Regions from separate parts of the Polycladomyces zharkentensis genome, predicted to be linked through region 2. Evidence: a T-box and tRNA genes for the amino acid it is inferred to sense, from the RefSeq annotation. Region 2 holds a T-box; the other holds one or more tRNA genes.
The links. A T-box is a leader RNA that pairs with one kind of tRNA and senses whether it is charged. The one in region 2 lies ahead of trpS (tryptophan--tRNA ligase), so its partner is inferred to be a tRNA-Trp.
Positions count from the first base shown of each region.

Region 1: it has a tRNA-Trp gene. The T-box ahead of trpS (tryptophan--tRNA ligase) is inferred to sense a tRNA for this amino acid. The anticodon was not compared.

Region 1 is NZ_JAFHAP010000008.1:404,422-415,955, forward strand. It holds gene JQC72_RS09230 (Glu/Leu/Phe/Val family dehydrogenase) at 1-425, opposite strand, end outside; gene JQC72_RS09235 (PIG-L deacetylase family protein) at 893-1,621, shown strand; gene JQC72_RS09240 (genetic competence negative regulator) at 1,728-2,315, opposite strand; tRNA gene JQC72_RS09245 (tRNA-Cys) at 2,514-2,587, opposite strand; tRNA gene JQC72_RS09250 (tRNA-Trp) at 2,594-2,667, opposite strand; tRNA gene JQC72_RS09255 (tRNA-Met) at 2,674-2,750, opposite strand; tRNA gene JQC72_RS09260 (tRNA-Ser) at 2,756-2,848, opposite strand; gene JQC72_RS09265 (hypothetical protein) at 2,898-3,341, opposite strand; gene JQC72_RS09270 (CPBP family intramembrane glutamic endopeptidase) at 3,401-3,964, opposite strand; gene JQC72_RS09275 (ferredoxin) at 4,140-4,349, shown strand; gene JQC72_RS09280 (rhodanese-like domain-containing protein) at 4,390-4,722, opposite strand; gene JQC72_RS09285 (inorganic diphosphatase) at 4,893-5,390, shown strand; gene moaA (GTP 3',8-cyclase MoaA) at 5,530-6,543, opposite strand; gene JQC72_RS09295 (nucleotidyltransferase family protein) at 6,954-7,682, opposite strand; gene JQC72_RS09300 (XdhC family protein) at 7,740-8,579, opposite strand; gene JQC72_RS09305 (XdhC family protein) at 8,576-8,965, opposite strand; gene JQC72_RS09310 (vWA domain-containing protein) at 9,366-10,532, opposite strand; gene JQC72_RS09315 (AAA family ATPase) at 10,520-11,386, opposite strand; gene JQC72_RS09320 (SRPBCC family protein) at 11,417-11,534, opposite strand, start outside.
Region 2 is NZ_JAFHAP010000004.1:311,407-322,940, reverse strand. It holds T-box leader at 620-841, shown strand; gene trpS (tryptophan--tRNA ligase) at 886-1,878, shown strand; gene rpsT (30S ribosomal protein S20) at 2,123-2,389, opposite strand; gene gpr (GPR endopeptidase) at 2,582-3,664, shown strand; gene spoIIP (stage II sporulation protein P) at 3,777-4,940, shown strand; gene JQC72_RS03400 (DUF3679 domain-containing protein) at 5,089-5,454, shown strand; gene JQC72_RS03395 (anthranilate synthase component I) at 5,691-7,874, shown strand; gene lepA (translation elongation factor 4) at 8,653-10,476, shown strand; gene hemW (radical SAM family heme chaperone HemW) at 10,672-11,534, shown strand, end outside.

The DNA of each region.
Region 1 (11,534 bases), on a different contig from region 2:
ACATAGCCGCGTGAAAGCCGTTCCAATTCGCGGAAGGACATCTGCCGCGGATCGCAGACGATCCCGCCTTTCCCGCCGCCGTACGGCAAATCGACGATTCCCGCTTTCAAACTCATCCAAATCGAAAGCGCTTTCACTTCATTTTCCGTTACATCCGGATGAAAGCGCACACCGCCCTTTGTCGGACCGACTGCGTCATTGTGCTGTGCGCGGTAGCCTGTAAACACCTTGACGGAACCATCGTCCATCCGCACCGGGATTCGGACCGTCAACACGCGCAAAGGCTCCTTCAACAGTTCGTAGACATGCTCCGGATAACCCAGCTTCTCCAGCGCCTGCTTGATCACGACCTGCGTGGATGCGAGTACGTCGAGGTTTTCTTTCGGTTCCACGGATTCGTTGGTCCTCTCAGACTGTTGTCCCATCCCTTACCACCTCAAAAGAAAGTTCCCATCAATCCAATGCTCAGTATACACTTTTTTTCAAAAAAACATGGGGTCGTCCTTACACAGTATACAACACATCCCCTATTGAAGAAACACCATTTGTCTTGACGAATCAATGAAGGGAGACAAAAAGCCATTTCAAAAAAAATGAAATTCCATTCCTAATGAATGAATATGCAGGGGACAGCGGTGGATCACCCACGAGGGGAAACGCGGTTTTTTTGGGAGATACTGCTCACCGCCTGCGGTCCGTTTCGAAGCGGACATGTATTGCTTCCGGCGGGGTGAACCGGAAAAACAAACGCAGAACGCAAGAATATACGGGTTGACCTATTTTTGAAAGAAGCGCAAAATCGATTTTGGGGAACGATTACAGGGAACAGGGGAAAATCGTGACTGAATATCACCGGCATCCGGATCTCCTTGAAAGGAAAGGATCGAACCTTATGACGCGAACTGCGTTGCTCCTATTTGCTCATCCCGATGATGAAACGTTTACTTGCGGCGGGACCATCGCCAAATATGCCCATGATCCCGGTGTAAGAATCATCCTGTATTGCGCCACGCGGGGCGAAGCTGGCAAGGTGGGGGACCCTCCTTTATGCCGTCCCGAAGAGTTGGGTGATGTGCGCGAAAGGGAATTGGCACGTGCAGCGAAAATCCTCGGAATCCACATGGTCATCCAGCGGAATTTCGGCGACGGGAAGTTGTCCCGCTTGCCCAGGGAGGAATTGACCAAGGACATTTTACAGGTGATGGAGAAAGTACGCCCCGACGTCATCGTCACCTTCCCGCCTGATGGCATCTCTGGCCATGCCGACCACCGCGCATTGCACCAAGCTGTTGTGCAAGCCTGTGATGAGGCAAAAAACCGCTGGAATTTCAAATTGTACTATGTGGTCATACCCCGATCAACAGCACCTGATGCGGGAGCCATTTACACCACACCCGACGATGATGTCACCACCTCGGTTGATGTGACAGCCCATCGGCAGGCGATCATGGAAGCATTGCGCCAACATCGCACCCAGCACTTGTCCATCGAACGCGTGTTTCCGGGAGTGTTGGCTGGAGAGTGGCAACGACTGCGCACAACGGAATATTATCAGCTGGCAATGCAGAACGGCCGATGGCTGTTGCAACCGGATTTGAAAGAAACGGATTGGTGGGGATAAAGGTTTACCGACCGTGGAAAAAAGCAGGGGCCGACTTCCCTTTCACACAGGGAGTCAGCCCCTTACGTGTATCCATCAAACATACGCACCGGACCGATGCGTACGCTTATTGGCCAAAATAGCGGATCAATTGATCGATCGCATGGTTCGTCATTACCGCTTTACCGTATTCGGCCAACATATGTTCGGTCAGCGTGGAAGGTTCTCCGAATTCAGTCAAAATGGCGATGACGGCTTGCAGATAATCCGTTTGGATTTCTTCGTCAAACACGAGGAAGTATTGATTCTGGTAAGCGTACACCTTGCCGCCCCCGCGAATCAAAGACCGCAAGCGGATCGCCGCCTGAACGAGATCTTCGAAATCCGAAAAGCGGAAAATGATCTGCTCACTTTCCTCCAGCGTCACTTCCAACTCATACATGTCGTCATCGAGATCGTCCTCGGGCTCAGGGGTACGACCGCGGGTGACTACGACCACCATCCCCTGCGTCGGAAGGGCAAACACTTCTACCGCCACAGGCCCCGCAATCTCAAACCCCAGCTCCTGATACGCCTGTTCCATCATGTCATTGAACAGTTCGTGCACCTTGGGGATATCTCGCCACATGTCCTCTTTGTTGATCCCGCGATCTAGTAGATCGTCCATGGATAAGTAGAAGCGGACCTTGTCTCGCCCTAAACGCTCGACGCGCATGGGTTTACCCTCCCTCGCTGGAGACCTGCTCCATACAGCGTATGAGGGTGAATTGCGTTTCGTTACGCAAACAGGTCTCCAATTTCTCTCTTTAATTACATGATACATCATATGGGCGGGGAATGCACCTGAACATCCTGTTGCAAATAAAAAAAGAACCCCTTTGACGGGTTATCGTCGATCCTCATTCCAATAGAATGGAGGGGGCACCCGGAATCGAACCGGGGATAAGGGATTTGCAGTCCCGTGCCTTACCACTTGGCTATGCCCCCACGTTTTGGCAGGGGCGGTAGGAATCGAACCCACACTAGAGGTTTTGGAGACCTCCGTTCTACCATTAAACTACGCCCCTGCGTGATGGTAGCGGCGGAGGGCCTCGAACCCCCGACCTCACGGGTATGAACCGTACGCTCTAGCCAACTGAGCTACGCCGCCACACATGGCGGAGAGAGCGGGATTCGAACCCGCGCGGGGCCATTCGGCCCCCTAACGGTTTAGCAAACCGTCCCCTTCGGCCACTTGGGTATCTCTCCGCTTCATTTGATGTGACAATTTTTATCTTAGTATGATTGTCCCACTGTGTCAAGGGGGATTTGAGGTGGTATCGGAGAACCCGTTCCTCGCGTCCCGCGCTGAGGCAGCCGTATATTTCCCCCACCCGAGCGCGCGCCACTTTCGATAGAGGAGCCACCCTTCCCGCACCCCGAACAGCACCAAAACCGTTACGGCATGCCCGCCCAATTGAGAGATCCCGTACCATCCCAATCCGATCCCGGTCGCACAGCGAATCAACTCAAGACGGCGCAGGGGGTGGCTCCACGGAAACGGCCACTCCCACATCCGGACGAAGGAGCGGATGCCCCATCGAGCCACCACAAACGAACAAGGCAGAAAACTGGCCAAAAAAACCCAATAAGGCCATGATAAATATCGTCGCCATCCCTGCCAATCATCCGGAAACAACCGCACTGTCACCCACCACCAACCGATTACACCGGCCAACTCCATCCATCCCCGCAAGCGCATCCGTGTCACCCCTCCGTCTTTTTCCATGTATATCGCGAAGGGGATTGCGGAATAACACTTCATTGAAGACGATCCCAATCCAAATGAATTCGAATGCCGGTGATACAATCAATGACAAAATGGGCGATGATTGCGGGAACCAGTGATCCGCTCCATTCGACCAACATGCCGAAGCCCAGACTGACTGCAAACACCAACAACATCAACGGAATTCGTTTCCAATAGCGAAAATGCACCAGCGTGAACAACAGACAGGAACCCCACAGCCCGATCAAAGATTGTAATGCACCGCGAAACAACAACTCCTCCGCCACCGCTACCAGACAAGCGATCCACACAATGTGTACGGGGGAGCGTCCTTGAAACAACAACCGGTTGATCCCACCGTCATCCCACCAATGAGCGGGAGCCATCCTCGTCAACACAATGTCCACCGCTACCACCAACAGGCCAAATCCCAGTCCGCTCCACCACAGAACGGGATCTTGCCAGTAAAACAGGCGATGCCATCCTCCATCCATCCATTGCAGGAGGAGAAAGCCTGTCAGCATCAATATGGCTTGTGACGCATAAAGATGGAACAACAGCCTGCGGGAGTCGTCTTTTTGATTGGCCTGCAACATGTTTCACCCCTTAATGTCTTACATTCCCAACAATCGGCAAAATTCATGGTTGTTCGCCTGTTTTCGTTCATCGACTTGCAATTCTATACAACTCGTTCTAAAATGAGGTGTGAAACAGATTAGGTTCAAAACAGATTAGGTTCAATTGGGGACTATATGGGAGGAGATTTTTTACATGCGTACTTGGGTAGACAAAGACACTTGCATTGCTTGTGGTGCTTGCGGCGCCACCGCCCCTGACGTGTATGACTACGACGAAGACGGTATCGCTTACGTGATCCTGGACGACAATACCGGTACGGCCGACGTTCCGGAAGAGCTGTGGGACGACGTGCGTGACGCACAAGAAGGTTGCCCCACGGACTCCATCAAAGTGGAAGAATAAACCGACGAAAAGCTGCTCTGATCGAGCAGCTTTTTTCAGGTCAATCAGCGTCAGCATCCAGATACAGGCGAACCGCCGCCAACCCGTCATCCACGTTGACAACGCGACGAAATCCCTGGTTGAGCAGGAAATTGGCGGCATAGATGCTGCGGATGCCATGGGCGCAAAGCACATACACCGTTTTGTCCCGATCCAGCTCGTGCAACCGATTGGGAAGATGATGCAGAGGGATCAAAATCGCACCGTCCAGATGATCCGCTTCCCATTCCTCAGGTTCACGTACATCCAGGATAATCCCGTCCCCCAGTTCTCCTCTCCGGTACTGACGGGCGAACACTTTCGGCGAAATATGATACTGCTCCTGAGAATCCATCCCAACGCCTCTTTTCTTTCATTCTCCCATCCATTGTACCACAAAGATTTCAACCAAAACGGATTTGCTTCGGCACGCCAATCCGACTACAATGGTGGGTAGAGCGAGACTGACAATTCCGATGGTCCCGTTCGATGGAAACATCCGTACATAAGGAGGATAAACGAGACATGGCACAACAAGAATTGATCGTGGATGCATTTATCGAAATTCCGACCGGCAGTCAAAACAAATACGAATACGACAAGGAAAAAGGCGTGTTCCGTCTGGATCGTGTGTTGTACTCCCCGATGCATTACCCGACCGAATACGGTTATCTGGAATCCACCTTGGCCGAAGACGGCGATCCGTTGGATATCTTGGTATTGACCACCTTCCCCACCTTCCCGGGATGCGTCATCCGCTCGCGCGTGATCGGCGTTCTGCTGATGTCCGACGATAAAGGCCAAGATGAGAAACTGTTGGCGGTGCCTGCGGACGACCCGCGCTGGGACAACGTAAAATCCCTGGATGACGTCGCACCGCACGTGTTGAAAGAAATCGAGCACTTCTTCCAAGTATACAAGGATCTGGAGAATAAAGAGACCAAAATCGAAGGCTGGAAGGATGCCCAATTTGCAGCAGACCTGTACCAAGCCTGCCTCAAACGCTATCAAGAGCAGAAGTAATGTAAAACCCCGGCTTTTGCCGGGGTTTTTTGTAGTTTCAGTTAAACGATTCAGGGCACTGCCACCTGCCAACGAACCGAAACCGTGCAATGAAAAGGTTCTTCCGGATCCACTCTCCCGAATGTGCCATAGATTGTTTTCAACCGCCTATATAAGACATTTCCACCTTTTTGCGGTCACGTATCCGGGTGTTTTTCAATCGCTCGTCAGAATAACGGTCCCGTCGTTGGTTCCAGACTTCGCGAATGCGTGCTTCCAGTTCGTCGTCGCTCTCCCCCGCGCGCAACGGGCCGCGGAGGTCGTATCCCTCGGAAGCGAACAGGCAGGTGTACAGCCGTCCGTCTGCGGACAGTCGCGCCCGGGTGCAAGTGGAACAGAAAGATTCGGTCACCGAGGAGATCACCCCGATCTCCTCCTCTGTTCCCCGGTAACGATAGCGGGAGGCGACCTCACCGTAATAGTTGGGTTCCGCCGGTTCCAAGGGCATTTCCCTGTGAATCCGCTCGATGATCTCCCTTTTGGACACCACTTGGTCCAGGTTCCACCCGTTGCTGTTGCCCACGTCCATGAATTCGATGAAGCGCAGGATGTGCCCCGTTCCGCGAAAATAGCGGGCCATGGGGATGATCTGCCCGTCATTGACCCCCTTCTGGACAACCATGTTGACCTTCACCCTCAGCCCGGCACGACTGGCTGCCTCGATCCCCTCCAACACTGATCGGACATCGGAACGCCCCCCGTTGATTTCGGCAAAGATTTTGTCATCCAGCGCGTCCAAGCTGACGTTGACCCGCTTCAGTCCGGCTTCCTTGAGGGCGCGGGCCTGTTTGGCGAGTAAAGAGCCGTTAGTCGTCAGGGCAATGTCCCGAATCCCCTCCACACCGGACAGCATCCGGATCAGATCGGGCAACCCGTTTCTGAGCAGAGGCTCGCCTCCGGTGATCCGGATCTTTTCCACGCCCAGCCTGGCAAAGATCCGCACCAGACGGGTGATTTCCTCAAAGCGGAGGAGAACCTCCCGCGGAAGAAACTTGTAATCAGGACCAAACACTTCTTCAGGCATACAGTAGCGGCAACGAAAATTGCAACGGTCCGTCACGGAAATGCGCAAATCCCGAAGCGGACGGCCCAACGTGTCCTTGATTCCGGTCATCGTCTCACGTTCCTCCCTCCCGCCTTCGAAGCAGACTTCTCGTCTCTCTCCTTCTCTTCATTTTACCGAGATGGCGGAAGAATGGATAATAAATCTTTGATTCCGGACCGATTCGTTTTGCGAGGGGCTTGTCAGCTTTTTGTTCGAATACTGGAAATTGCCAACTGAAAGCCCTCGTTTCAATCGTAGGGTGAAAGACGGTTTTGTCAGGGGAATTTCCTTCGTTCGCAGCTCATCCGGTCAGGATTACGGTAGGTCACGGTGGAAGTTTCCGGTGGCGAAGACTCCCACTGCGTAAATCATGAGAACGAGAGGTAACCAGCGTAGCGGTAACAGGTACGCCGCTCATCCGGAAACATTAAGAGCAGCAAATGAAACGGGGAGATGACGGCTGAATCCAAAATTTTGGTTCACTCTGTTCCCATGCGATCACCGTGTTTCCCACGAATCACATTCGAGCTTCTGTCACGCGGACGGAAGGCAAGCCGCAAGGCGCTCTTATAAGCCTGAGGAGTGTCGATATCCAGCACGACACCTGGATCTTCCACTGGCAGAATCGTCCGGTTCCGTACAGTGCGAAGCACTTCCTTCGCCCCGCAATCCCCCTTCAGCCCCGCCAAATTCATCGACCGGACATTCCCCAAAAAAACCGGATGACCGGGAATACCCCGGAAGCAGGGCCGGACGACGATGGGTTCGGACTCTTGAAAGGTGTGAAGCTGTTTGAGGCTGCTTTCAAAGATTTGCCGGATTGTTTCTTCCGCAATCAGGGGTTGATCGCCCAAAAACACCATCGCCGAGTGGTATCGGCCTTCTCCACTAGCCAAACCGGACAAAAGGGACGTGCTCTGTCCGGCGTCGTAATCCCGGTTGACCACCCAGCGGAAGCGATGGTCCTCGATCCGGATCAATCGCCTGATCTCCTTCTCCCGGTGACCGACCACGGCAACCACCTCCGGGAAGGGGAATGCAAGTGTCTTCCGGATTACTTGCTCCAACAACGGCATGCCTCCCCATTCGAGGAGTTGTTTCGGCGTCCCCATTCGCGAAGATGTCCCCGCAGCGAGGATCAGAGCAAACACACCGGTCTCCATGGTCAACACCTTTCGGCATCGGTTTTCAAAATTGCCGCTGCTCACAACCATCTCCCCACCCAAATAACGAACGAATCACAAAGAGAGGGAAACCGGCCGCGTTCATTTTCGGACGGGTTGGTGAATGCTGTCCCTTCCCCGCAAAAACCCGCCCGCGTGACCCTTTCGAAACGCCAGAATCTCCGACAGAATGCTGATCGCCACCTCCTCCGGTGTCTCGGCACCAATGTCCAAACCTACGGGATTATACATCCGGGTCAGTTTCTCTTCCCCGAAGGTCACCCCTTCCTTTTCCAATGCCTCCAACATCCGTTGACAGCGAGATCGTGGCCCAAGCACGCCCACATAAGGAGCGGGTGAATTCAAGGCAAGCCGGATGGCAACCCGATCACGCTCCAGGTGATGGTTCATCACAACAACATACGTACGTCTCCCGATGATCACGCGTTCCTCCCATAAACCCGAATCGGCCAGAATAATCCGGGCTCCCGGAAAGCGATCCTCGGTGGCGTAGGCCGGGCGCGGATCCACCACCGTCGTTTTGAACCCCGCCTGGACAGCCAACTTTACCAGCGGAATCGCGTCATGGCCGGCACCGAAAATCATCAGTTCCGACGGAGGGAGGTTGACGTCGACGAAAACCTCCGCCTCCCTGCCTCCGGGCAAGGAAAATCTGCATGTTTCCGACTTGGGGTACAGGGCCTCCAGTTTTTCTCGTGCCCGTTCGACGACCAACCTGTTCAAGTCCTCATCGCCCAAGTCTCCGAGGGGTTCGCCGTTCTCGGGGACGAAGAGGCGCATCCCGGTTGGAAGGCCCGGGAAAGGAGAAAACGCCAGCAATGTGTTCAAAACAGCCGCCCGCTCTTTCTTGAGGCACTCGGTCCATGCGGCAAAGGGGTCGCGATCCGGATCTTGCCGTTCGTTTTCCTTCCGTACGCTCATGAGGATGCCTCCTTTCCCGCAAACCCGTCGAATGATGGCGGAGCACCCGCGTCGTTCGTCCCACTCCACGAAACCGGTTCAATCAACACGTCGACGGTACCCGGGCAGCCCAGCCCCAATCCCCACACGAGATCCTCATCCAAATCGTAGCGTTTGAGGACCGGTTTACCGTCTGCCATCACTTGTTTGGCCACTTCCGCTACGTCCGGCTCCAAGCAACCGCCGGAGATCACACCGGTCATCTTACCTTCTTCGTCGATCAGCAATTTTGCGCCTTCCCGGCGATAGGCGGATCCCTTCACGCGGACAACGGTGGCCAGTGCCATCTTTCTCCCCGCCCGCTTCCCCTCTTCCATTGCCAGAGCGATTTCCCGATTCTCTTTCACGTCCGTCATCACCTCCGGGAATGGTTGCGTGAAGCCAATTGTTGGAAGGAGCCCGGGTCACAGGCCTCCGTAACATGTCCATACGGGAACGAGCCAACATCGACAAACACAGCTTCACGTTCATGCCAAGCTGATCGGCTTCTCGTCATATCCATGTTGAGAGGGAAACATCTCCAACATCGTCCCCTTTCGGGTAAGAACGTTGGTGAAATGGAGAAACCGTTCGGCCAACTTCCTCGCAGAACAATGGATTTCAATTTCCCACTTGCCAGATCCCGCTGATCGGACAAGCTTCCACTCCCCTGTGAACGTCCCCTTTGAAGAGCCGTACCAGTGTGGAACCATACGGGAACGTGCAGGAACGATGAAGAATCATGATCAACGCCGGATCATTGGGGCACTAAACATCCTGTGTACGCACAGACAACGGCGTCACAGGCACGGAGGAAGGTTGAAAAATCTGACTTTCCTCCACCGCCTGCCGCCAACTTTCCAAGTCGTGTACGTCGACCAACCGATGGATGTACGGCATTGCGGCGGACATACCGCTCGAGATCGGCTCGTATTCAGGATCTCCGAGCAGAGGATTGAGCCACACCACATGCCGGACACGTTCAGAAAGCGTCCGCAGAGCGGAGCGCAGGCGCTCGGGATGGCCGGCGTCAAACCCGTCTGATGCGATGATCACGAAAGTATGTCGCCGCAATAGACCACCGTATTTGTACAGCAACTCCTCAAGCGCTTCTCCGATGCGCGTCCCGCCCTTAAGTTCTGCCAGTTCCGACACCGGGATTCCCTGAATCGCTTTGCGCGCCACCAGATGTGTGACGCGCTTGAGCCGAGTCGAGAAGACGAACACTTCGCAGCGCAGGCGCAGACGCGTAAACGACCACGCAAGGGTGGTCATGAACGGAGCATACTCCTTCATCGACCCGGAAATGTCGATCAAAATCATAACCGATGGCCGATCCGGACGATACTGTTGCCAATGCAGGCGGAGCGGTTCTCCCACATAACGAACACTCCCGCGCATCGTCGCGCGCAGATTCACCCGATCGCGCCCCCCACGGCGAAACCGTCGCCCCGGTGGACTGTCAAATTGTCGTAAAGCCCGCTTGGAGACGGCCAATACCGCCCGCAACCGAGACGGATCGGCCTGCAGGGCGTAGCGTTCTCCCTGACTCGGACTGGATCCCGGTTGCATGGCAAAACTCAAGATGGGCGGGTGATCCTGCGTCACAGTTGGACTTCGCGAATTACCGGACCGTTCCTCCGCTTGAACCCGTTTCTTTTCTTCCAGTCGCGTACCCTGATTCAAAAAGTGGCGCTTGAACAGATGCGGAAACGATGCCCACTCGGCCGGCGATCGGGCGTAGACCGAGCGCAGTGCCAAAAAGAGTTCTTCCGGCATCGACAGGTCCGCCTCCGTCAAGCACCTGAGCGCGGTCAACGTCTCCGGCGTGCCCACACGAAACCCGTGTTTTCGCAAAAAAGGGGTAAACTCCCGCACCTGACGAATTACCGCTGCAGTCATCCCCGTCAGTCCGGACAGGTCTAGGCGTTCCACAACAGAGCCAGTCCTTTCTCTCGAACCAGTTCCATATCTTCCTGCGTCTTCAACAGGCACCCGAGCGTCAGTCGGGTGACCGATTCATCCAACTCTCCTGCCGCCAGCTCGGCAACAGCACGCGCCCAATCAATCGACTCCGCCAATCCGGGAGGTTTGAGGAGCGACCACTTGCGCAACCGGCGCACCGCGCGTGCTATCTGGCGGGCGACTGTTGGAGCCACATCGGGTACATGGAGGGCAATGATCGCCGCCTCCTGCTCCACACTCGGATAATCCAACCAATAGTAAAGACAGCGCCTCCGCAACGCATCCGATAAATCACGCGTGCGATTGGATGTCAGAATCACCGTCGGCGGTACTTCAGCCCGATAGGATCCCCGTTCCGGAATCGTGATCTGGAACTCTGACAGAAACTCCAGCAACAGCGCTTCAAATTCTTCATCCGCCCGATCCACCTCGTCGATCAACAGAACGGGGGCGGGTTTGGTCTTCAACGCACGCAGCAATGGCCGTTCAATCAAGAAACGGTCGGTGTAGATGTCCGGCGCCTTACCCCCGGCCTCGCCGGAAAATGCAGCCCTGGTCAACAACAGCTGTTTAGGGTAATCCCAATCATACAATGCATGTGCAGCATCCAATCCCTCATAGCACTGCAGACGAATCAACTCCACACCGCGAACCACTGACACCGCCTTGGCCAGCTCGGTTTTGCCGACACCGGCCGGCCCCTCCAACAGCAGAGGCCGGTTCAAACGCTGTGCCAAGTAGAGTACCATGGCCAGTCCTTCGTCTGCCACATATTTGGCGTCCTGCAAATGTTTCCGCAACTTCTCCACACGATCGTCCACCATTCATTCCCTCCGCACGGCGGCCCCGGTATGTCAGTCCGTCGTCTCGGGTTCCACCGTCTCCGCCGACGTCGCTGCCACCTGTTCCGACACGGATGAGAGTGCCTCACGCAAATTGGCAAACAGCTTTTCTGTGATTTTCCTGGCTTCA
Region 2 (11,534 bases):
ATTTCCGAACACCCCCCGGGTATTTTTCGAAGCGAAGGCTGTTCGGAAACAAAACAAAAAGGCATGATGTCCATATTTTTATGTTTAACTGTTTTCGCACTTCTCAGCTTAATAATACCAAAATTCTGTTGCGCTTGCGAGAGGATGAACCATCAGGAACAAGATAACTTGGCCCAAGCGATAACGTCGAGCGTGGCCACCGCGTTTGAAAAACAAAGCTGCGTCGCAACCTGTCGTCAACCACAACCGAATAGCCCAAACCGATGCATTGTGTTGTGGTTAATGGAAAAGCAATTATTGATTTCGCGTGTCGGCGGCGTTGGACAAGTACCAAGACAGGGTGGAGATCACCAAACGATAACTGGAAGAGTATTGGTGGAAGAGATTCGATGATTTAGAATAGACTTTGACCAAGTCCAGACCATCAAGGCCTGTATGGTCAACCCTCCTACTTGAACACCGAAATCGTAACATACCAGTCTTGGTGTAAATATTTCGGTAAGTCAGGTTGCATCCGGCGCCATTTCTTGTTATCTTGTTATCATGATGAGCCGGAACGCTTGGCTCTTTCAGGGTTGGGATGAAAGAGACCGTCGGCGAAACGGACAATCGGATACCGTTCAAGGCGAGGAAGAAGAAGAGTAGCGCGGACTGGCCCGTTCAGAGAGTTGACGGTCGGTGCGAGTCAACCGGGCTCCCGCGTGAATGGGCTTCGGAGCCGTTCTCCGAAAGGACGCTCAAGTCCGAGTAGGCGGAACCGGTCCACAGACCGTTATGGCAATCAAGTGCGCCGTTTTTTGGCGAATCAGGGTGGTACCGCGAGCAATGCCTCGTCCCTATGGGGATGGGGTTTTTTATTTTGAGGAAAAAGGAGCTGAATGGTCAATGAAACGGATGTTGTCCGGCATTCAACCAACGGGAAATCTGCATCTGGGCAACTATCTCGGTGCGTTGAAGCGGTTTGTGGAATTGCAGGATGAAGCGGAATGCTTCTACTGTGTGGTCGATCTTCACGCATTGACCGTACCGCGTGATCCCGATGAGTTGCGGGAAAAGACATTGGAAGTGGCGACGTTGTATCTGGCAGCCGGCTTGGACCCGAAAAAGGCCACACTGTTTGTACAGTCCCATGTTCGGGCGCATACGGAAGCCGGTTGGTTGTTGCAATGCGTGGCCCGTATGGGCGAGTTGAATCGCATGACGCAATTCAAGGAAAAAAGCCAGGGTTCCGAAGGCGTAGTCGTCGGTTTGTACACCTATCCCGTGCTGCAGGCGGCAGACATCGTACTGTACCAAGCGGACGCCGTTCCGGTGGGGGAAGACCAGAAACAGCACCTGGAATTGGCGCGCGACTTGGCCGAGCGGTTTAACAACCGGTACGGGGAAGTGCTGACATTGCCGGAACCGCTGATCGGGAAAGTGGGAGCGCGTATCATGGGATTGGACAATCCGGTGAAAAAGATGAGCAAAAGCGCCGGAAGTGAAGCCAACTACATTGCGCTCTTGGACGAGCCGGATGTGATCGTGAAGAAAATCAAACGGGCGGTGACCGATTCGGAGAACCGCATCGCCTATGATCCGGAGAACAAGCCTGGGGTCAGCAACCTGTTGGTTATTTACAGCCTGATCACGGGACGGTCGATTGATGACACGGTCAAGCAATTTGAAGGACAAGGATACGGGCAGTTGAAAAAGGAAGTGGCCGAAGCAGTGGTGGAACATCTCACACCGATTCGCGAGCGTTATCACGAACTGCGGCGCTCGGGGGAAGTGGAGCGCGTACTGGCCGAAGGTGCGGAAAAAGCGAGTGCCATCGCGGATGAAACGCTGGCCAGGATGAAGGAAGCGATGGGGTTGGTGCCGCCGTTTGGCCGGTAACGAGGACATACCGGCATTGCGGGGGATCGTAAGCGGGACGTGAGAGGGTGGCTTAACCCTGCGAACGGTCTTCGATGAAGCGAGACAGGAGCGAGTGGGGAAAAGATCATGACCCCGGAACTGAAACGGGAATCAGCACCACTCGCTCTTACAATAGCATTAAGGTCCGGGTGAATCGCCCGGACCTTCTGTTATGATGTATGATGATCGAAAATAAAAGCCGACCCTGCGTGGGGTCGTCCGATTAACCGTTCAAGGCGTTCAATTTTTGAGCCAAGCGGGATTTTTTCCGAGCCGCGGCATTTTTATGGAGAAGGCCTTTGGTGACGCCTTTGTCCAATTTCCGTGAAGCTTCGCGCAACAACACGGCCGCTTGTTCCTTATCCTGGGCCTCCACTGCGGCCAGGAATTTTTTGATGGCCGTACGGATGGCGGATTTTTGAGCCGCGCGATGCATCCGGCGTTTTTCGTTGGTTTTCGCCCGTTTGATCGCAGATTTGATGTTCGCCATGATTTCACCTCCTGCAGATACCACCATTGCGTCCCTTAGCGTGCAACATGCTCAATTGTAGCACGGCATTGGGCAAATTGCAAGCTTGGAATAATGAGGGGGAATGTATGGCAAAAATAGGATGTATCTGAGCAAGAGGAGCTGATTTCGGGCATGGCACATGACAAACGGGACGGAGCGAAAGATCGGCCGATGCTGGATTTGAGTGCTTTGGCCATTCGGACGGACCTCGCGCGGGAAGCTCATGATCTGGCACTGAAAGCCCGCGAAGAAGGGGAAATCCCCGGTGTGCGGATGGAAGAATACGATGAAGATGGTATCAAAACCAGCTGGATTTGGGTGGAGAGTGAAGAGGGAGCCCGCGAACTGGGAAAACAGCAGGGGACCTATCTGACATTGGAAGTGCCGGGGCTCAGAAGCAAGGATTCGGAACTGCAACATCGGGTGGCCGTCCATTTTTCCCGGGAATTTTCCCGTTTTCTCGAAGAGGCGGGAATTGCCCCGGACGACAAGATCCTGGTCGTCGGGTTGGGCAATTGGAACGTGACCGCCGATGCGCTGGGACCTTTTGTCGTGAAACACACACTGATCACCCGCCACCTGTTTCAGCTGATGCCGGAACAAGTGGAAGAAGGGTACCGTTCGGTCAGTGCCATTTCACCGGGGGTGATGGGTACGACCGGAATCGAGACGAGCGAAATTGTACGCGGCCTCGTGGAAAAAACGAAACCGGATGCCGTCATCGCCGTCGATTCGTTGGCATCCAGAGCACTGACGCGGGTCAACACCACGATCCAAGTGGCAGATAACGGTATCAATCCCGGTTCCGGTGTGGGGAACAAACGAAAAGCATTGAACCGTGACACGTTGGGTGTGCCCGTGATTGCGATCGGGGTACCGACAGTGGTGGATGCGGCGACGATTACATATGACACGATCGAATTGGTGATGTCGCACCTTCAACGAGAGATGAACCAAAAAAAGCCGGCCAACCCGCTTGACCCGTTGAATCGGCCCGATTTGAAAGAGTTGCAGAATCAGAAAGTGGATGAAGCAGCCAAAAACAAGTTTCTGGGATTGATCGGCGTGCTCAGTGATGAGGAAAAACGGCAGTTGATCCACGAAGTTCTCTCACCGTTGGGACAAAACCTGATCGTCACTCCCAAAGAGGTGGATGATTTTATCTCTGATATCGGCAAACTGGTGGCGGACGGAATCAATTGCGCATTGCATGAATCGGTTACCATTGATAACGTATCGGCTCATACAAACTGAAATCGGCACACAGCCGTTTGTTCTATCAATTCGCTTCGTTTTTCATAGGTTCTACCTCGTCCCTTTCTTTCATATACCTTGGATAAGACAAGGATGATAGAGGGGGAGAGGAATGCGCCACCGTTATCGGGGTTTTGCTACGTTGAACATGTCCGGGCCACGTGTACGCCAATCATTTGTCCTGTTGATACTGGGAACGGCGTTGGTTTTCATTTTTACCGGCGCTTTCGCCATGTTGGAGGCAGAACGGAGCGCACACTCTTCCGATCTCGGCAGACTGACCGCTCACCTGTCGGCCGATACGTTGTTGTGGGCGATGGGTAGAGAGATTCCGTATTTGGCGGCGATGCGGGATGAGCAGGCTGATGGGAGGATGTCCCGACTTTTTTTTGAACTGGCCACCAGCATCGATCCGAAGGACCCCCGCACGTTTATCGGACGGGAATTACCCGGATTCACTTTGTTTGACACCGAAATCGTCGTAGCCGGACAAGGCGTCAAATACACCGACGTGCCCATCGAATCAGAACCGCCGCCGGATTTGGCCAAAGAACTGGAGCGACAATCCGAAAAGGGAAAGGACCGCACCCCGTCTGATCGTGTGGATGAGCCGTCACCTTCACCCTCCGTCAAGCGTGTCTTCATCTATCAGACGCATTTCAGCGAATCGTATTTGCCGGAATTGGGCAGGAGCGACCCCGACAGAGCTTATGACTGGAACACAAACGTGATCTTGGTCGGCAAGCGATTGGGCAAGGAGTTGGAACGCCTGGGAATCGGGGCAGAAGTCTCCACCGCGCATTACAAGGAAGAGCACCCCAAACTGTATCGCTCCTCCCGCAAAACGGTGCTGGCGGCGATGCGGCAAAATCAGGATTTGCAATACTTCATCGATATTCACCGGGATTCGCAACGCCGGGACAAAACCACCACGACGATCGACGGGAAGCCCTACGCCCGCATTGCATTCGTCATCGGTACGGCACATGAGGATTGGGAACAGAACCTGAAACTGGCCCGTCAACTGCATAACAAACTGGAGTCCCTGTATCCGGGGTTGTCCAAAGGCGTGTTTCTCAAAAACCGTGCCACGGGCAACGGCGAATACAACCAATCCTTGTCGCCGCGGAGCATCTTGGTGGAAATCGGCGGGGTGGACAACAACTTTGATGAAGTGTTCCGTACCACCAAAGCGTTGGCCCGTGCGTTTGCGGATCTGTATTTCCAAACCGAACCCGTGGACGCCCGACCATCGTCATCAGGTGGCTCTCAATAGAGGCTGTTTTCTGTTTGCAAGGCTTTGGGGAGGGTGGCCTGTTTCTCGCAAGTGACCTTGGAGTTGACGAAAAGAAGAGAGGGAAACAGGCTCACCCCGAACGAGATGGATTGATCCGATATGTTCCGGAATGGTCAGGTGATGTGAAATGAGATGGGCGGCACAAGTGACCGCGCTGTTGCTGGTGTTGATGTTCGGGGTGTTTCTGGGCATCGACACGGCTGAACAAAACATCCAGAAAATACAGGGCAACGAAGGAGCCCCACGGGCAGTTCATATCACGCCGGAAAACGGCAGGGTGGAAATCTCTGTGATGGGACATGTGGTGGAAACGGAAAATCCCGTTTCCGAGAAGAATGTCCAACGGGTGAAACAAGTGAAGCGTTCAGTGGAAGAAAACAGCGGCATACTGGCCAAGATGGGCAATGAGATGGGCAGTGGTATCCGGGAGGGGGCGAGAAAGGCGATTGAAGTGATTGTGGGATGGTTGGATTCAGATGGCAAAAATCCATGAAAGCCGTTGATGGAGAAAGTCGTTCCGTGGTATAGTGACAATCAAACAAAACGGAGCAGAGCCAGGAAGAGCGGAGCGGAGCCGAGCAGAGACGAGTCGGAGAGAAAGAAGATTTTGACCGAAAGGTATCAAGGGTGTGTCCGGTAAAGGATGCCGCCCTGAAGAAGGTTTTTTTGCCCTCACCTCCCAACTCCCTCGCTTTCTCCTGTGCTCCTCCCTGACAAGGAGGAACTTTCGTGTCACTGTTATCCGCAGTCACATCCACGGAAGTGTTGAGTTACCGGACGAAAGGCGGCGTGGATATTCGCAGGTTGACGGAACCTGTCGCGCCGGCTGAAGCCATGGATGAAGTCGCCCGAACCATCGACGGGCACAAAGGTATTTGGTTTTCCAGCTGTTATGAATATCCGGGACGGTACTCCCGGTGGGATATCGGTTTGGTGAATCCTCCGGTGGAAATCCGCGGCTTCGGGCGTACCTTCGAGGTGCGGGCGCTTTGGGAGCATGGCGTTGTGTTGCTGGAAGCCGTGAAACGTACGCTGCAAAGTATACCCGACGTACGGCTGACGCATGTGGACCCCCATATGTTCCGGGGAACGGTGAGAGAGCCAGAGCCGGAAGACATGCGATGTGAAGAGGATCGGACGCGCTTGCCGTCCATTTTTACCGTCATCCGGGCGATCCGGGATTTGTTTTTCTCAGATGAGGATGCTTTTCTCGGATTGTACGGCGCGTTTGGTTACGATCTGGTGTTTCAACTGGAACCGATGAAACTGAAACATCGCCGTCGACCGGATCAAGCCGATTTGGTTCTGTACCTGCCGGACCGGATTGCCGTAATTGATCACCAGATGGCGCGTGCGTACCATCTCACCTATCAGTTTGCCGCAGATGGAATATCGACGGTGATGCTGCCGAAGCGTCCGATCTCAATGCGGGAAGGGTTGTCCCGAACAGCTACGATCCCATCAGCGAAACCGACCCCGGACGGGCATTATCCGGAGCTGGTGCGGAAGGCCAAGCAGGCGTTTCGCAGGGGCGATCTGTTCGAGGTGGTACCGACGCAGATGTTCACCGCCGATTGTACTGCCGCCCCGACCCGGGTGTTTGACCGGCTGAAGCAGATCAATCCGAGTCCCTATTGCTTTTTGATCAATCTGGGTGATGCCCACTTGGTCGGATCATCCCCGGAAATGTACGTCCGTGTGGAAGGGGATCGGGTGGAGACGTGTCCCATCTCCGGCACGATCCCGCGTGGTTCGGACGCACTGGAGGATGCCGAGCAGATTCGTCGGCTGCTCAATTCCACCAAGGATGAAGCCGAATTGACGATGTGCACCGATGTGGACCGCAACGACAAGTCCCGAATTTGCGAACCGGGATCGGTTCGGGTGATCGGTCGGAGGCAGACGGAGCTGTATTCGCACCTCATCCACACCGTGGATCATGTGGAAGGGCGGTTGCGTCCGCCGTACGATTCGCTCGACGCGTTTATGACACACATGTGGGCGGTTACGATCACAGGTGCTCCGAAACGGGCGGCGATCCGGTGGATTGAGGAACATGAGGACAGCCCGCGCGAATGGTACGGCGGTGCTGTCGGTTATCTGGCGTTCAACGGGAATGTCAACACCGGATTGACATTGCGCACCATGAAATTGCAGTCGGGACAAGCGTGGGTGCGTGCCGGAGCCACCTTGCTCCACGACTCGGACCCCGATGCGGAGGACCGGGAGACACGGGTAAAGGCGGCCGCTCTGTTGCAGGCGATTCGCGAGGCCGGTGAAGAACCGCCGATCGTCTTTTCGGCCGAGCGGAAGACCGGACGGGGCAAATCGATCCTGTTGGTGGATCATGAAGATTCGTTCGTCCACACATTGGCAGGGTATTTTCGCCGGACTGGAGCGGAAGTGATCACCCTGCGATCGGATGCGGCCCGAAATGCTTTGTTGCGGGAAGACTTTGATTTGGTGGTGTTGTCTCCCGGACCGGGACGTCCGGAGGAGTTTGCATTGAATGAAACGATTCGGTTGTGCCTTGAGAAACATTTTCCCGTGTTCGGTGTCTGTCTGGGATTGCAGGGGCTGGTCGAGCATTTCGGCGGTGAACTGGGAATCCTGCCCGAACCGTTGCACGGAAAAAAACGCACCGTGTCCATCGTCCACGCGAGTCCGTTGTGGAAGGGTGTGCCCGAGACGTTTACGGCCGGTTTGTACCACTCGCTGTTTGCATCCCGCGTACCCGAGGAACTGCGTGTCATCGCCCGTTCCGAAGATGACATCGTGATGGCGATTGAACACCGGTCACTACCGATTTGGGCCGTACAGTTTCATCCGGAGTCGATCATGACGGCGGGCGGCTCCGTGGGGTTCACCATCATTGAAAATGTGATGGAGATGTTGCCGGTCCGGACGGGATGACATCCGCAATCAGCAAGCTGTTCAGGTGATGGACCAAGTCCGCGGCTTCCGGTTTCCCGTCTCAAGCTCCGCACTCGGCGGGAACTTCGGACTCGCTGAATAGGGTGTGTCAGGCCAACTGCTTTCCTCTGTTCGCACTACCTGCGCCCTCAAGGATGCAAGTCATGGCCGCTCCGACCCGGAGCGCAGGACGCAGGCAAAGTACGCTTCGCTCAGAGGAAGTTGCCTGTGATTTCATTCCTGCGCTTTCCGGGTCTTCGCTCGGCCGGGGCTTGGTCAGTCGCTCACCTGGGAAAGCATTTGCTCCCTCACGGATTCACCAGACAGACTCCAAAAGAGGGTGACCGAATTCCTGTGAGCGACATTTGCATGGCCGAAAGAAGAGCGAGAGGAAAAACCGCTCACCTGAAATTGCGATGGTAGACAACCAGTAGGCTGGCGTATCACGGAGATGTGAGATTGCTTCAAAACAACCTTGCTCTGTTTCCTGCTGGGCGAAGGAGCGAGCCTGGGTAAGCAATGGAACAGGAATCACCAGACATGCGTTGAATGAGGGTGGCTGTTTTCCATCGGGCAGTCTTTGCGCTTTTCGAAAGAGAAGCGTGAGGAAAAACGGCGCACCCGGAATGACGGGAGTTACCCTTCTTTGTCAGCAGTATCGGCCAAGCCTTGTCGGCTTGGCCGTTTTCATGATATCGTGCCAATTGATGATGAATATGTTCCCTGATATAATATAAAAATGCAGTCTTTGTGCGTTGCCCGTGCAGGAGGGACACAAGTGGAGAAACGGAATCGGCAACAAAACATACGCAACTTTTCCATTATCGCTCATATTGACCACGGAAAATCGACCTTGGCCGATCGGATTCTGGAGTATACCGGCGCACTGAGCGAACGGGAGAAGACTGACCAGTTTCTGGATCAGATGGATCTGGAACGGGAACGCGGCATTACGATCAAGTTGCAGTCGGTACGCCTGAACTATCGTGCCAAGGATGGAAACGAGTATATTCTCAACCTGATTGACACGCCGGGGCACGTGGACTTCACATATGAAGTTTCCCGCAGCCTGGCCGCGTGTGAAGGAGCGCTCCTCGTTGTTGACGCGGCACAGGGCGTCGAAGCGCAAACGATGGCCAACGTATACCTGGCGTTGGAAAATGATTTGGAAATCATCCCGGTCATCAACAAGATTGATCTGCCCAGCGCCGAACCGGATCGGGTAAAAAACGAAATCGAGGAATTGATCGGATTGGATGCCAGTGAAGCGGTGCTGGCTTCCGCCAAGGCGGGGATCGGGATCGAAGAAATTTTGGAGCAGATCGTCGAGAAAGTGCCCCCGCCCAAGGGAGATCCCGATGCGCCGCTGAAAGCGCTCATTTTCGACTCGTTGTACGACTCCTACAAAGGCGTCATCGTCTACCTGAGGGTCGTTGAAGGCACGATCAAAAAGGGCATGAAGATCAAAATGATGTCCACCGGTAAAACGTTTGAAGTGACGGAAGTGGGTGCATTCACGCCGCATCCTGTGCTGATGGATGAATTATCGGTGGGTGAAGTGGGATTTCTGGTAGCCGGCATCAAGAATGTGAAGGACACCCGGGTCGGGGATACCATCACGGATGCGGAGCGTCCGGCCGCCGAGCCGTTACCGGGATACCGGCGGATCAATCCGATGGTGTTTTGCGGACTGTACCCGGTCGACTCCGCCGATTACGACGACTTGCGTGAGGCACTGGAAAAACTGGAGTTGAACGATGCGTCCCTGCGCTATGAGCCGGAGACGTCGACCGCGCTCGGATTCGGATTCCGATGCGGCTTTTTGGGTTTGCTCCATATGGAGATCATTCAGGAGCGAATCGAGCGGGAGTTCGACATACCGCTGATCACCACCGCCCCCAGCGTGGTGTACCGGGTCCATCAGACCGACGGCACGGTGCTGGATATCGAAAACCCGACACACATGCCGCCCCAACAGAAGGTCGATTATGTGGAGGAGCCCTATGTGCGGGCCAGCATCATGACACCCAATGATTACGTGGGCGCGGTCATGGAGCTGTGCCAGAACAAACGGGGCGATTATATCGACATGCAATATCTGGACAACAACCGTGTCAATATCATCTATGAACTGCCGCTGGCCGAAATCGTCTATGACTTTTTCGACCAACTGAAGTCAGGGACCAAAGGATACGCATCGTTCGATTACGAACTGATCGGATACAAACGATCCAATTTGGTGAAAATGGACATCCTGCTTAACGGTGAACCGGTTGACGCGCTGTCGTTCATCGTTCACCGCGACAAAGCGTATTATCGCGGACGCCAGCTGGTGGAAAAACTGAAAGAACTCATCCCGCGGCAAATGTTTGAAGTCCCCATTCAGGCGGCCATCGGCAACAAGGTGATCGCCCGTGAAACGATCCGCGCCATGCGCAAAAACGTGTTGGCCAAGTGCTATGGCGGGGACATCACCCGGAAACGGAAGCTCTTGGAGAAACAAAAAGAAGGGAAAAAACGAATGAAGGCCGTGGGCAGTGTGGAAGTGCCGCAGGAAGCGTTCATGGCCGTATTGAAGATGGACGACAGCAACAAAAAATAAAAAATGAACGGAAGCGGGAGCCGGTTTCCCGGCCGAGCGACTCCAGCCGACCGGCTACGGAGCGAAGGCGGGATGGAAGGCTCCCGCATCCTTTTTTCATGCACCCGAACCAAAAGGATGGACCGGACGAACCTTGCCGAAATGGTGAAACGGGTCGTCACATCTCGACGTTTTTTAGGAAGGGGGTGACTCCAGGTGGCGCCGCAAGCGGTTTATATTCATATCCCCTTTTGTACCAACAAGTGTCACTACTGTGACTTTACCGCATATGTAGTAAAAGGTCAGCCTGTTGACGATTACCTGTCCGCGCTGGAAACGGAGATGGCACGGACGGTTGAGCAGCATCCGCCGGGTGAGATTCGGTCGGTTTTTATCGGCGGAGGCACCCCCACCGTATTGTCTCCCCGGCAGATGGAACGGTTGTGTGCAGCAATCCGGCGTTATTTTCCCCGTTGGGCGACGGACATGGAGTTCACGGTGGAAGCCAACCCGGGAACGACCGAACCTGAGAAGTTGGCGGCGATGCGTGAAGGCGGGGTCAATCGCATCAGTTTCGGCGCCCAGACATTCCGTGACGACCTTCTCCGGAGAATCGGGCGCATTCACACGGTGAAAGATGTTTTTCGCAGCGTGGAGCAGGCAAGACAGGCCGGCTTCGATAATCTGTCACTCGATTTGATTTTCGGTCTGCCGGGCCAGACACTCACCGATATGGAAGAAACGCTGAAAACAGCATTATCGTTGCGGCCCGATCATATCTCCGCCTACAGCCTCAAGGTGGAAGAAGGGACACTCTTTCACACCTTGTATCAGCGGGGAGAGCTTCCGCTCCCGCCGGAGGAAGAAGAGGTAAAGATGTACCAGCTGACCCGGCGGATGCTGGATGAGGCTGGGTTGAGCCAGTACGAAATCAGCAATTTTGCCCATCCTGGTAAAGAAAGCCGACACAATCTGACGTACTGGCGCCATGAGGAGTTCTACGGACTGGGGGCGGGTGCCCACGGATATGTCGGTGGTTTCCGCCATGCCAATGTGCGGGGGATTTGGGAATACATCGA